One region of the Anaerobranca gottschalkii DSM 13577 genome, then DNA from elsewhere that is predicted to be linked to it. Evidence: riboswitches for the same ligand, from Rfam matches in the RefSeq annotation. Region 1 holds a riboswitch; the other holds the start of a gene.

The links. Region 1 has a riboswitch for S-adenosylmethionine ahead of BMX60_RS11270 (methionine ABC transporter ATP-binding protein). Riboswitches for the same ligand answer to the same signal wherever they lie in the genome.
Region 2: it holds a riboswitch for S-adenosylmethionine, as region 1 does, so the genes downstream of both, metK (methionine adenosyltransferase) here and BMX60_RS11270 (methionine ABC transporter ATP-binding protein) in region 1, are expected to answer to the same signal.

What each region holds. Positions count from the first base shown of each region.
Region 1 covers NZ_FOIF01000080.1:390-6,891, reverse strand. Annotated here, with positions in the region: partial or broken gene BMX60_RS11295 (UPF0236 family protein) at 1-155, shown strand, start outside; gene BMX60_RS11290 (hypothetical protein) at 357-542, shown strand; gene pfkA (6-phosphofructokinase) at 641-1,600, shown strand; gene pyk (pyruvate kinase) at 1,612-3,363, shown strand; gene BMX60_RS11275 (FxsA family protein) at 3,424-3,813, shown strand; SAM riboswitch class I at 3,888-4,008, shown strand; gene BMX60_RS11270 (methionine ABC transporter ATP-binding protein) at 4,089-5,084, shown strand; gene BMX60_RS11265 (methionine ABC transporter permease) at 5,085-5,735, shown strand; gene BMX60_RS11260 (MetQ/NlpA family ABC transporter substrate-binding protein) at 5,754-6,502, shown strand, end outside.
Region 2 covers NZ_FOIF01000009.1:43,222-51,777, reverse strand. Annotated here, with positions in the region: gene BMX60_RS04295 (hypothetical protein) at 1-466, shown strand, start outside; gene BMX60_RS04290 (GTPase) at 506-1,480, opposite strand; gene BMX60_RS04285 (Cof-type HAD-IIB family hydrolase) at 1,496-2,284, opposite strand; SAM riboswitch class I at 2,424-2,511, shown strand; gene metK (methionine adenosyltransferase) at 2,593-3,777, shown strand; gene BMX60_RS04275 (sensor histidine kinase) at 3,990-5,141, shown strand; gene BMX60_RS04270 (response regulator) at 5,201-5,866, shown strand; gene BMX60_RS04265 (glycosyltransferase family 2 protein) at 5,925-6,386, shown strand; gene BMX60_RS04260 (sensor domain-containing diguanylate cyclase) at 6,581-8,263, shown strand; gene BMX60_RS04255 (DUF1659 domain-containing protein) at 8,380-8,556, shown strand, end outside.

The DNA.
Region 1 (6,502 bases):
GCTATAGCCTGGAAAAAAATATTGTCCTAAAGATCAAAAATACCTATACCAAGGCACGTGAACTATTAAATAATGTACCTATATTAAGCAAAGGTAAAGTCATACCAATGTTTAAATGTTTGAAAGATATGCATAATGGAACATTTAATTTATAAACCAAAATAGAGTGGTCATCAATTTATAAATATCCTATAAAAAGTTGACACTATCAGAAAAAGGAGAGATATTAACAAGCCATCTTGGAAAAGATAAAATAAAGTAGTGAAGTATTAAAAGGTTATAGTAAAATAAGTAATAGGTTTATAATAAAAGATAATAGTAAAAAATAATGAAAGATGAAAGGTGGAAATATTGCAGTGTGGAAAGTAGTATATATAGCTAAAGATGAGATATTAGCAGAGAAAATAAAGGATAAGCTTTCCCAAGAAGGGTTCATGGTTCAACTGAGGGAATTATCAAAAAATAAGAAAGGGCAAGTTGAGATTTTGGTTCCTAGCTCTGAAGCGCCAGATGTGGTGGAATTTTTATCACATATTATCTAAAAGTACTTGAACTTCTTAATATAAATGCTAAAATATAAAAAGAAACATTTTAGTCCCTATGGGACAAAAAATGTCCAGGGGATAAGGAGGTAAGAATAATGAAAAGGATAGCAGTAATGACCAGTGGTGGCGATGCACCAGGTATGAATGCTGCTGTTAGAGCAGTGGTTAGAAAAGGTATTTTCCACGGTTTAGAGGTTTACGGAATTAAAAGAGGATATGCTGGTTTGATAAGTGGAGAATTTGAGCGAATGGAATTGAGTTCAGTGGCAGATATTATTCACAGAGGAGGAACAATTTTAAGAACTGCTAGATGCCCAGAATTCAAAAATCCTAAAGTTCAGCAAGAAGCAGCGGAACTTTTAAAGGCCAAAGGAATCGATGGAATCATTGTAATTGGTGGAGATGGTTCTTTTATGGGCGCTAAAGCCTTATCTAATCTAGGGATTCCTACCATTGGTATTCCAGGAACCATTGATAATGACATTCCATGCACAGATTATTGTATTGGTTTTGATACTGCAGTTAATACTGCCATTGATGCTATTAACAAAATAAGAGATACTGCTACATCCCATGAAAGAACCTTTGTTGTAGAAGTAATGGGCCGTGATGCAGGAGATATCGCTTTGGCAGCGGGTTTAGCTGGTGGAGCAGAATCTATTTTAATCCCAGAAATTGAGACTAACTTAGATGTGGTAATCCATAGACTTTTACAAGGTCAAAAAAGGGGTAAACTCCACAGTATCATTGTGGTAGCTGAAGGTGTTGCCAGTGGCTTTGAAATAGGTAAAATAATTGAAGAAAGAACTGGCTTTGATACTAGGGTTATCGTTTTAGGGCATATTCAAAGGGGAGGATCACCAACATCCTTTGATAGAATTCTAGCCAGCCGTTTAGCTGCTAAAGCTGTAGATTTGTTAATGGCTAATGAAGGTGGAAAAATGGTGGGGATTGTTAACAATAAAATTGTAGCCACAGATATTGATGAAGCTTTAAAACAAAAACATACCCTTGACAAAGAGATGTATGAATTAGCAAAAGTACTTTCAATTTAAGGAGGAAAATTATGAGAAGAACAAAGATTGTATGCACAATTGGGCCTGCCAGTGAATCACCAGAAATGTTGAAAAAACTAATTTTAGCTGGTATGAATGTTGCAAGGTTAAATTTTTCCCATGGCGATTATGAAGAACATGGGAAGAGAATTGCTACTATACGTCAAGTAGCAAAGGAATTAAATAAAAACGTCGCAATTTTATTAGATACAAAAGGACCTGAAATAAGGGTTAAGAAATTTGCCCAAGGAAAAATCCAATTAAATGAAGGAGATATCTTCACTTTAACAACAGAAGATATTTTAGGTGACCAAACTAAAGTAGCTATTACATACGAAGGGCTACCTAAAGATGTAAAGAAAGGTGATCGTATTTTATTAGATGACGGTTTAATTGCTTTAGAAGTTCTAGAAACTACTAATACAGATATTAAATGTAAAGTATTAAATGGCGGTCCTTTAAGTGATAAAAAAGGGGTAAATGTTCCTGGAGTTTCCGTTTCTCTACCAGCAATGTCTGAAAAAGACTTAAATGATATTAAGTTTGGAATTGAACAGGGAGTTGACTTTATCGCCGCTTCTTTCATCAGAAAAGCTTCCGATGTTTTAGCTATTCGTAGGGTTTTAGAAGAAAACAATAGTGATATCCATATTATTTCTAAAATTGAAAACCAAGAAGGATTAGATAATCTAGATGAAATACTAAAAGTAAGTGATGGTTTAATGGTTGCAAGGGGAGATTTAGGTGTAGAAATTCCCGTTGAAGAAGTGCCATTAGCTCAAAAATTAATGATAGAAAAATGTAATAAAGCTGGTAAACCTGTAATCACTGCAACCCAAATGCTTGATTCTATGATTAGAAATCCAAGACCAACTAGGGCAGAAGCTAGTGACGTTGCTAATGCTATTTTTGATGGAACCGATGCTATTATGCTTTCAGGGGAAACGGCAGCTGGTAAGTACCCTGAAGAAGCAGTAAAAACAATGGCACAAATTGCTGAAAGGGCAGAACAAGCTGTAAGATATGAAGAGATTTTAGGTAAAAAGACTTTTACTCCTAAAGCTTCTATTACAGATTCTATCAGTAGTGCAACATGTAATACTGCCCAAAGTTTAGGAGCTTCCGCAATAATCACTTCTACCCAATCAGGGTTTACTGCTAAAATGGTATCCAAGTATAGACCAAAATGCCCAATTATTGCAGTAACTCCCGATGAAAGGGTTGTAAGAAAATTAGTTTTATCTTGGGGAGTATTCCCTGTATTAGGCCAGCAAACAGATAACACTGATGATATGATAGCAGAAGCTATTAGAACTTCACTAGAACAGGGTTATATTAAAGACGGAGACTTAGTTGTTATAACTGCTGGAGTACCTGTTGGTATTGCTGGAACTACTAATCTTCTAAAAGTTCATGTTGTGGGAGATGTAATTGTAAAAGGAACAGGAATTGGTAATAATTCTGTTCAAGGAAAAGTTATTGTAGCTAAAACTGCAAAAGAATTAATTAATAAAAAAGGTCAAGGAGATATTTTAGTGACAAACGCTACTGACAGTGATTTAGTGCCTAATTTAGAAGGAATTAAAGCTATTGTCGCTGAAGAAGCTGGACTTACATCTACAACGGCAATTGTAGGACTTTCTAAAGGTATCCCAGTTGTTGTAGGAGCCAGTGGTGCTACATCATTGTTAAAAGATGGAGAAGAAGTAACAGTTGATCCTCAAAGGGGTTTAGTATACAGAGGTCATGCTACAGTAAAATAAAAAGAAAATGCTGGGGAATTGTGTACCCAGCATTTTTTATAAAGTCGAGGTGGTGAAAAAATGGCAAAATTAATTTTACTGTTCACCTTAGTTCCGTTAGTAGAACTATACCTTTTATTTAGGGTAGCAGAATACATTGGGGGAGGTACTACTGTTTTAATTGTCGCCCTTACAGGATTTTTAGGGGTAATTTTAGCTAAATACCAAGGGTTAAAGGTATTAAAAGATACCCTATTTGCTTTATCATCGGGACAAATGCCTGCCCACAATTTGTTAGATGGTTTATTTATTTTAATAGGAGGAGCTTTTTTATTAACCCCTGGTTTACTAACCGATGCTTTGGGATTTAGCCTACTATTTCCCATAACACGGAAAAAGTATAAAGAATATGCCATAAAAAAACTGCAAAGGATGATCCAATCAGGAAATATTTTTATATATAGAAGATAAAAATTTAATTTCCTTATTGACAATTTATCTTTATCATGGTAAAGTATTAAAAGTAAAAATTGAATATTAAAGCACTCTTATCCAGAGAGGTGGAGGGACTGGCCCAATGAAGCCCGGCAACCCGCTTTCCATTTTAAACATGGAAAGGTCAGCGGTGCCAATTCCTGCAGACAACAATTGTCTGACAGATAAGAGGATACGCTTTTTCCTGCGTGCCTCTTTCTGTTAAGAAAGGGGCATTTTTAATTATTTTTTTAGATGGAGAGTGGTTAATTGTGTTGGAAGTTAAAAACTTAAATAAAACTTACCCCAATGGTAAAGAGCGGATTCAGGCATTAAAAAATATTAACCTAAAGGTCGAAAAAGGGGAGATTTATGGGATTATCGGTTTAAGTGGTGCAGGCAAAAGTACATTAATTAGAACTTTAAATTTATTAGAACCACCAGATTCAGGAACAGTAGAGATTGATGGAAAAAATATAGTGAAATTTAAAGAAAAGGAGCTTAGAGAAATAAGAAGAGAAATAGGAATGATTTTTCAAAACTTTAATTTATTGTCTTCATTAACTGTTTATGAAAATGTGGAACTTCCCCTTAAAATAGCGAAAAAAAAGGATAGAAAAGATAGGGTGATGGATTTATTAAAACTTGTGGGATTAGAGGAAAAGGCTGAAAGTTATCCAAGCCAACTAAGTGGAGGACAAAAGCAACGGGTAGGTATTGCCAGAGCTTTAGCAAATAATCCCAAAATTCTCCTTTGTGATGAACCAACATCGGCTTTAGACCCAGTAACAACAAAATCTATTTTAAATTTGTTAAAGGAAATAAACCAAAAGTTTAGTTTAACAACAGTAATAATTACCCACGATATGGGTGTTATAAAAAATTTGTGTCATAAAGTGGCAGTGATCAGTGGGGGAGAGTTAGTAGAAAAGGGAGAAGTTTTTGAAGTTTTTACTAACCCCCAAAGTGATGCTACAAAAGAACTTTTATTAGAGGATCCTTTTGTTGAGCAAAAAGAATTATATGTAAGTAATGGAGTTAAATACTTGAACCTACAATTTAAAGGGGAAGAAGCTACTCAACCTATAATTAGTAGAGGGTTAAGGAAAGTTCAAGGGGTAGAATTAAACATTTTAAAGGGTTCTATAGAAGATATTAATAGCAAAAAATTTGGTAGACTACTGGTTGAACTAAAGGGTGAAGAAGGGCTTCAAGGGCAATTTCTAGAGTACTTAAAAGAAAATGAAGTGATGGTGGAGGTCTTGTAAATGGTGGATATATTATTAGAGGCTACATTACAAACTTTGTATATGGTCTTTGTTTCAGTATTTTTTGCCAGCTTAGCTGGAATACCATTAGGTTTAATTTTAGTAGTTACAGATGAAGGTCATATTTTAGAAAATCCCTATTTAAAAAATAGTTTATCTTTTATTATCAATATTTTAAGATCAGTCCCTTTTATTATTTTATTGGTAGCCATTATTCCTTTAACTAGATTAATTGTTGGGACAGCAATAGGTACAACTGCATCCATAGTACCTTTAACACTAGCTGCTACGCCTTTTGTAGCAAGGGTAACTGAAACGGCTTTAAAAGAGGTGCCTTGGGGAGTGGTAGAAGCAGGATTAGCTATGGGAGGAAGTAAATCCTATGTCCTATTTAAGATAATTTTAAGGGAGGGGAGGTCAGCATTAATTAGGGGGATTACCATAACTACCGTTAACCTTATCAGTTATTCCGCTATGGCTGGATTGGTTGGTGGCAAAGGGTTAGGTGATTTAGCAATAAGATATGGGTATCAAGGTAGAAATACCACTATTTTATATAGCACTGTATTGATTCTAGTTGTATTGGTACAAATAGTACAACATACAGGAAATTATCTAGCCAATAAATTCGATAAAACTAAAATAAATTAAGATATTGGAGGGATTTTTGTGAAAAAAGTTTTACTTTCAATTTTAGTTATATTAATCCTTGTATCTACTGGTTGTTCAACTTCTAAGGAAGACCAATTTAAAATTGGAGCTACTCAAGTTCCCCATTCTGAAATTCTCGAATTTATTAAACCTATCCTTGCTGAAAAAGGTGTTAATATAAAAATAATACCTTACAATGATTATGTACAACCCAACTTAAATCTTCACGATGGAGATATAGATGCTAATTATTTTCAACACTTACCTTATTTAACAAGATTTAACCAAGATAATGGTACAAAACTCGTCCCTGTCGTACCAGTACATTTAGAACCTATGGCAATATATTCAAAGAAAATTACAGATTTAAAGGAATTTCAAGGGGGAAAAGTAGGGGTCCCTAATGATGTGACAAACTTAGGAAGGGCTTTAGCCTTGCTTGAAAGTGCTGGAATTATTAAATTGGCAGATGGTGTTGGAGTAAGGGGTACAGTAGGAGATATAGTGGAAAATCCTTTGAATATTGAAATTGTAGAATTAGATGCTGCCCTTATAGCTAATATGCTCCCAGATTTAGAGATAGGTATAATCAATACCAATTATGCTTTATTAGCCAATTTAAATCCAGTTAAAGATGGATTGTTTATCGAAGAAGTTATCGGTAATCCTTATGCCAATATTTTAGTAGTTAAAGAGGGTATGGAAAATGATGAAAGGGTTAAGATCATCGCTGAAGTGTTAAACTCTCAAGAAGTTAGAGATTTTAT
Region 2 (8,556 bases), on a different contig from region 1:
AGAAGAAGAAACTGAAATAAAGATAAATCATGATTTGTTGACAGAAGGGGAATATAAAGTGGTTTTTGAAGGCTGGTATAGAGAAGATTACGTTAATTTGATTAAAGGAGAATCTACTTTCTATATTTATCCCTACCCAACTTTTAAAACTGAGTTATTAACAAAACATCCTAGATCAAATGATAAAATTGAAATTTTAGTAACTAATGATCGTTGGAACAATTTGATTTTTACTAATAAAACATTAGGTTTAAAATTATATATTAAAAATGAAAATGGCCATTGGATGCAATTGCCTGACCCTTTGCATAGTGATGGAGTTGATTTTATCTTAGAATCAGGTGAAAGTTATAATTTAGAAATACCTCCTTTAAGGGCAGCTGGAAATTATAAAATAGAATTACATGGAATTGAAGATGAAAGTGGACTAAGGTTAAGGAGTATAATTGAGTTTTCAGTTAGATAAATTAAGCCGTCTAGCAACCTAGACGGCTTTAATGCTTTATTATGTTAATAATTCAACAATATCTTTATCAGCTAAAAGGTATGTGTGTTCAACACTTTGTCCAGGAAATTTTGCAGAACCCCAAACCCTAGCAGATTTTAAATTTGCGGCTATATCTTTGTGGATTTCTAGGGCTAAATCCATTACTGTCGACCCTTTTTTGAGTATATAAGGTCGTTCAAAATCTGGTTTTTTTCCTGGGGCTTTGGTATATATTCTAACAACATTTAATTTTTCATATATGACTTTTGGTAAAGATTTTAGTTCTTCTGAGTAAATAGATATAGGTAATATTTTAGGGCAATTGGAAATCAACTCGTAAATAATTTGAAGATTATCGGCAGAAGTGGGGTGGTCAGACTTTGTCCCTAAAAAGATAATATCATCTAAAGTAAAAGTTTTAGGTGACTTGTTTTCTACTAATAAATTCCGCTTTTTTAAATTGTCAATTATACCTTGTAGCTGCTCTACACAGTTATCACTACTTAAATCTACCAAAGCTAATATAAGATCACAGTGTCTTAAGGCGTTGCTAAAATTACCTGGAATTCCCTCTTCCGTTATAGGTGGAGTATCTATAAGTTGAATATAGACTTCTTCAAAGGGGATCATTCCTACCACAGGTTGTTGAGTAGCGAAGGGAAAGTCTTGTACATTGGTTTTTGCATTGGTTAATGCACCGACAAAGGCGGATTTACCACAATTGGGATAACCTAATACGAAAACTTGCCCTGCCCCTTGTTTTTCGATATTAAAGGGATCAAAGCCAGACTTTTTCCCCTTTGAATTATTTTCTGCTTCCTTTTTAAGTTTAGAGATTTTTTTCTTAATATCTCCTTGCAGCTTATCAGTACCCTTGTGTTTCGGAATAACTGCTAACATTTCTTGTAATGCCCTAATTTTTTCTTCTATAGTAGTTGCTTTTTTATAGGCTTCTTCTGCTTCGTAGTACTGGGGAGTTAAATTTGCCGGCATTAATTCCACCTCCAACTACCGATTGATTACAAACCTATAAAGGCCTTCTTTAACACCATTTTTATCATTATCACTGACTATTACATCTGCATTTTCTTTGGCTATTTTACTGCCATTTCCCATACATACCCCTAACCCGGCCATTTTCAACATTTCCACATCATTTTCACTATCTCCAAAGGCGATAATTTCTTTTTCTGATATATTATACATATCAGCTATGTATTTTACTGCCAAAGCTTTATTACTAGCAGGGGCGACAAATTCTAAAAAATGTTCTGAAGTTCTAACTACGGAAATATTTTCATTAGCCATATCTCTAATTAATTTTTCTTCCCTTTTCAGGTGATATGGCAATACCAAGAGTATTTTAGCTACATCTTCTAAATTACTATAATCGGTAATATATTCTATTTTATTTTCACCTACTCGGATTATCTTCGTTAGATCTTCTGGTGAATAAGTACTATAAAAACCTTTTGCAGTATAAACAACGGAAGGAAAAGGAAATTCTTTTAATTTTTCTAAGGTACTTAAATATGTTTCCTTATCGATAGGATTTGTTTTAATAATTTTTTTACTTTCAGGGCAATATATAATTGCACCATTACAACTTACTTGGGGATCTGTTAAGTCCAATAGTTGATAAAGGGGTTGGGCAGATAGATGGTGTTTTCCTGTTGCCAATATTATTTTTATTCCTAATTCCTTAGCTTTTTTTACAGCTTCTAAATTTTCCTTGGAGATTTGGGATTGGGAATTTAATAATGTTCCATCAATATCAAATACAGCCATTTTATACATTTTCATCACCTAATGTTTAGATTTTAAATTTATTATATCATTATGTTAATTTTTTGTGAATTTATTTATAAAAAATAAATATTTAAAAGGGCTTGACTAATGGGTTATCTTTAATTAAACTAGTTATGACAATAGAAAACTCTTATCAAGAGAGGTGGAGGGACGGGCCCGAAGAACCCCGGCAACCGGCTAAAATTTAGCACGGTGCTAATTCCCGCAGATGAGAGAGGCTGAGCCCTCTTCATTTAAAATTGAAGGGGTTTTTTATTGCACAAAATCCACTCTATACATATAAGGAGGTTAACAATATGAGCCGCAGATTTTTATTTACTTCTGAATCGGTAACTGAGGGGCATCCTGATAAAATTGCTGACCAAATATCTGATGCTATCTTAGATGCCATTTTAGAAAAAGACCCCAATGCGAGGGTTGCAGCTGAAACTATGGTTTCAACAGGATTAGTATTGGTTTCGGGAGAAATAACCACAGAGTGCTATGTGGATATTCCGAAAATTGTAAGGGAAACGGTGAAGGAAATAGGTTATACAAGGGCAAAATTTGGTTTTGACTCTGAAACTTGTGCAGTATTGACTGCCATTGATGAGCAATCTCCAGATATAGCTATGGGTGTAGATAAAGCTTTAGAAGCAAAAGAAGGTGAAATGGAAGATATCGATGCTATAGGGGCTGGAGACCAAGGGATGATGTTCGGGTTTGCATGTAATGAAACTCCAGAGCTTATGCCATTGCCTATCTCTTTAGCCCATAAAATGTCAAGAAGACTTTCTGAAGTGAGAAAATCTGATATATTACCTTATTTACGTCCTGATGGAAAAACTCAAGTAACAGTGGAATATGTTGATGGTAAACCAACTAAAGTTACTACTGTAGTTGTCTCTACTCAACATAGTCCTGAAGTTTCTTTAGAAACTCTAAAAAAAGATATCATTGAACATGTTGTTAAACCTGTAATTCCTACAGAGTTTTTAGATGAAAATACTAAATTTTTAATTAACCCTACCGGTAGATTTGTTATCGGTGGTCCACAAGGGGATGCAGGGTTAACCGGTAGAAAAATTATTGTTGATACCTATGGTGGTTATGCTAGACACGGTGGAGGAGCTTTCTCTGGAAAAGACCCAACAAAAGTAGACCGCTCAGCTGCTTACGCTGCCCGTTATGTAGCTAAAAACGTAGTAGCAGCCGGTTTAGCTGATAAGTGTGAAGTACAATTGGCATATGCCATTGGTGTAGCAAAACCTGTTTCAATAATGGTGGAAACCTTTGGTACAGAAAAAGTGCCTGTAGAGAAAATTGAGAAGGCTGTTAAAGAAACCTTTGACTTAAGACCTGGTGCCATAATTAGGGATTTAGGTTTGAGAAGACCTATATATAAACAAGTTGCAGCTTATGGTCACTTTGGAAGAACTGACATCCAGGTACCATGGGAACAAACAGATAAGGCGGAAATTTTAGCTCAAAAAGTTAAATAATACTTGAAATTAAAGCACATCTTTTTTGATCTTTTCCTAATTAGGTAGATAATGATCTATATTTAGGATATTGATTCAATAAGATGTGCTTTTTTGATACCATTAATTAGTAAATAAGTCCTTACAACTAATTATTCAGAAGTTTTATGCAGGAAATTGTAGAAAAATGTAGAATTATAAACTTTAGACTTCCTTTTAATGAGGTGTTTTAATTGGATAATTTAGATATAAAGTTACTAGATAATGTAACTGACAAGATTATAGAAAGTATTACCCAAGGTAAAGAAGCAATATTTGATATTTCTGAATCTGCAAGGATGGAATTGAATAAAGTTAAAACTAACCTTTCGGAAATGGAAATAGAGGCAAAAAAAATAGTAAAATTGGTTGATGAAACTGAAGTAAAGGAAAAAAAAGCAAGGATTAGATTGATGGAGGTTAGCAAAAATTTTAATATATATGATCAAAAAGCTATCCAAGAAGCCTATGAATATGCCCATCAATTAAAATTAGACTTAATTTTATATCGACAAAAGGAAAAAGACCTTTTGGAAAAAAGGAATGAACTACAAATTCGTCTTAGGAGTTTAGAAAAAATGGTGGAAAAGGCGGAACATTTAATTAATCACGTTTCTGTAGCCCTTGATTATTTGTTGGTAAATATTAAGAATATGTCACAACAGGCCGCTGAATATAAGCAACAAAAAGATATTGGATATAAAATTATTCAAGCTCAAGAGATAGAAAGGAAAAGGTTGGCTAGAGAAATCCATGATGGGCCGGCACAAAGTTTAGCGGATATCATTTTAAGCACCGAAATAGCTGAGAAGATGTTAGGTATTGATCCTCAAAAAGCTAAAGAAGAATTAACCGATATAAAGAATAAAGTTAGAGATACCTTAGGTGAAATTCGCCGGATAATTCACCAATTGCGACCTATGGTATTAGATGATTTGGGGCTAATAACTACATTAAAAAGGTATTGTGAAGATTTTAGTGAAAAAAACAATATCCGTGTTGAATTTGTGTTATTTGGGAAAGAGCAGAGATTTGATAGTGAGATAGAAGTAACTATTTTTCGTATAATCCAAGAAGCTTTACAAAATATATATAAACATAGTAAAGCTTCCTTAGCTATGGTTAAAATGGAAGTAGATAATAACAATATTAAAATTATTATAAAAGACAATGGAGTTGGTTTTGAATTAAAGGAAAATCTAGCTGACCCTACCCTTGAATGTTATGGAATTATTGGTATAAAAGAAAGGGTTGGTTTATTGAAAGGCAAATTCCAAATAAAGACTGGTTTAGGACAAGGGACAATGATTATTGTGGAAATCCCTTATAACAAAGACTCACAATAATACTAACAAAAATTTTAGCACATGGTTACATATGTGTAAAAAAGGTGGAGGGGATATAGATGGAGAAGATTAGAATTGTAGTGGTGGAAGATCATAAACTTTTACGGCAAGGGATTATTAAAATCTTAGATTTTGAAAGGGATTTTGAAGTAGTAGGTCAAGGTGAAAATGGAGAAGAAGGTTGTAAATTGGTGGAAAAATACCGACCGGATATTGTTTTAATGGATATAAATATGCCTAAAATGAATGGTATAGAAGCGACAAAGTGGATTAAAACTAATTATCCTAGCACAAAAGTAATTATGTTAACAATCCACGATGGGGATGAGTACATATTAGAGGCTATTAAATTTGGGGCTGAAGGCTATATGTTAAAGGATTTAGAAGGTGAAAAGATTGTTGAAGGGATCCGTAATGTTTACACAGGAGATGCATTTATTCATCCATCTTTAACTATAAAATTATTTAAAGAACTACAAAAAGGGAAAAAATCTTCAAGTAATGGTAAAGTAATAGTGGAAAATGTTTATGATTTAACTGACAGGGAATTAGTTGTTTATCAACTAATGGCAGAGGGAAGGAGTAACAAGGAAATTGGTGATCAATTAAACATCAGTGAAAAAACAGTTAAAAATCATGTCAGTAGAGTATTTAAAAAGCTTGGAGTTTACGATAGAACGCAAGCAGTGGTAAAGGGAATAAAAGAAGGTTTTGTACATTTATAATAAATTTTTGGTACACTTGCCCACCCCTTGCATATAGTAAAGCAGGGGTGATTTGTTTATGAAAGAAAGTATTCTATGGATGTTGGTTATAATTGGATTATTCAGTTTATTAAAATGGAGTTTTGGTTTAATAAAGGGGAAAAAGATTACTAGACCTAAAACCTCAATGGTTCTTTTTGTTTATAATTGGGAAGAAAATTTAGAGAAAATAATTAGATATATTGCTTCACTTTGTTATTTTGATGAAAATTTACTTTGTCCTGTAGATGTGGTGATTTTCGATCTTGGTTCTACCGATCAAACCTTAAACATCGGAAGGAAATTAGCAAGACAATTTTATTTTCTAAAAGTTTTAGATAGTTCAAGGAATTCCGTTATAGAATATTTCCTAAAAAGCTGTAATGGAGATGTTATTATTCTCTTAGATACAAATAAATTGACTTTATCAGAATTAGAGAAAACAATAAAGTTTTATTTTTCAGATATAACGGCTAGTCCTAAAGTACTAAATAAAATTTAATAAAAATAGTACCCAAAATACTTGTTTTTTCGACAAATTTTGCTAATATATTACTTGAAGTGATACACTACCCCTCGGCCCTGCCCCCCCCTCAGCAGGGTCTTTTTTTTTTGAAAAAAAGATATGGTAATTTTGCAAAATTTATGCTAAAATTTAATATATTTTAGTTTTTTCTTTACTTTGGAGGGGGCTTTATGGGAAAACAAAAAGTTTTTAAAGGAGCGGTGGCAGGTTTAGGGATTATTTTACTGTCTTTAGGGGGTATATCTAGTAGAGAACTATTTACTAGTGATAATTTTGGTCTCATCCTTTTATTTTTAGTATTGTCTTCTTTATTAGAGAGAATGACAATACCCCTTGCTAAAGGTCATTTGTCTTTAGCTTTTGCCTTTATTCTCTGTGCCTTTTATGTTTTCCAAGACCTTTTTTTACCAGTTTTGATTGTTTCATTAGGTATACTCTTAACTCAACTTATTTTTGATAAACGAAAAGTAATTGATGCCTTATTTAATGTGGGAATTGTTTCTACATCTACTATAGTTGGAGGCTATGTTTTCAGTATTTCTGGAGGAACTTGGGAAGCATTTGATAATTATTCTATTATTCCTTTATTTCTAATGGTATTTACTATTATAGTAATTAACCACGTAATTTTAGCTACCTTTTATCATTTGTTAGATAGAAATTATACTGTTAAAATTTTACTCCACGATATTCAATGGGATTTATTAACATATTTTATTACAGTACCTTTAGGGATTATAATGGCGGGACTGTATAATTATGATCCCATTTCAATAGTAATTATTTTTGTTCCTTTAGTTACTTCTTCATATGTTTTCCGGTTATATAAAAAAGTTGCCCGATTAAATGAACAGCTTCATGGTATTTATACTATAACTACAGAAATTAATGCCAGTTTAGATATTGAAAAAACTTTATCAAAGGTAGGAGAACATTGTAGTCAAGTGCTAGAACTAAACTCCCTTTATATTTTTTTGTTAGAGGGAGATGAAGAACTTAAAGCAGTATATTGCAAAGGAGATATGAAGGACTATTTGGAGAAAACTAATTTAAAACTAGGTCAAGGAGCCACTGGTTATTGTGCCCAAAGTAAGCAAACGGTATTGGTGGAGGATACAGCCAAAGATTCCCGGATATTTAACAATGCATTAGATCAGTCTTATTCATTGTTAGCTGTTCCAATGATTAGAGGAGAAAATTTAATTGGAGTTATAACGGGAATTAAATACAAGAAAAAGGCATTTAATAAAACAGAAGTACTCCTTTTAGAAATATTGGCTAACCAGGCGGCAGTTGCCCTTGCTAATGCTAAAACCTTTAAAGATATGGAAACTAAAGCTATTATCGATGATTTAACGAAAGTATATAATTACCGCTATTTTCAACAGCGGATCCAGCAAGAAGTAGAAAAGGCAGCTTTAGAAGGGTCAAAGGTCAGTTTAATGGTAATTGATTTAGATGATTTTAAAAGGATTAACGATACATATGGGCATACAGTGGGCAATAGAGTTCTCATTGACTTAGCATCTATTTTTAGAAAATATATAAGAAAATATGATGTACTCTTTAGGTATGGTGGAGATGAGTTTGTCATACTTTTCCCCGATACCGATAAAGTTACCGCTGAAAAGGTGGCTAAAAGGATTTTAAAAGAAGTAGCTAATACCCCTCTAATTATCGAAGAAGGGATTGAGGAATTCTTAAGTTTTAGTGCTGGGATAGCAGAATATCCTACCGATGCCGATGACCATTTAGATTTAATGAGAAAAGCTGACCGAACTATGTATGTTGGCTCTAAAGAAACTGGGAAAAATAAAGTCTCAGTTTATAATAAAAGGGATTTGCTTAATTAATACATAAAAAAACAAGATTTATCCTAAACGGGGGATAAAATCTTGTTTTTTTTATTTTTCCTGTGGTAATTTTCTTATCCCTATGCATTATGTAGTGTGAAAAGGAGGTGATAGGTATGGCACAGGCTATTATTGAAAACTCTAGGTTGATACTGGTTTTAGAAAGGGATGTAGATGATGAAGGCAACAGTATTAAAATTAACCGTACCTTTAACAGAGTTAAAACAGATGCCAGTAATGAAGCCCTAAAAGAAGTGGCAGAAGCTTTAGCTTCATTACAGATTTATCCTCTT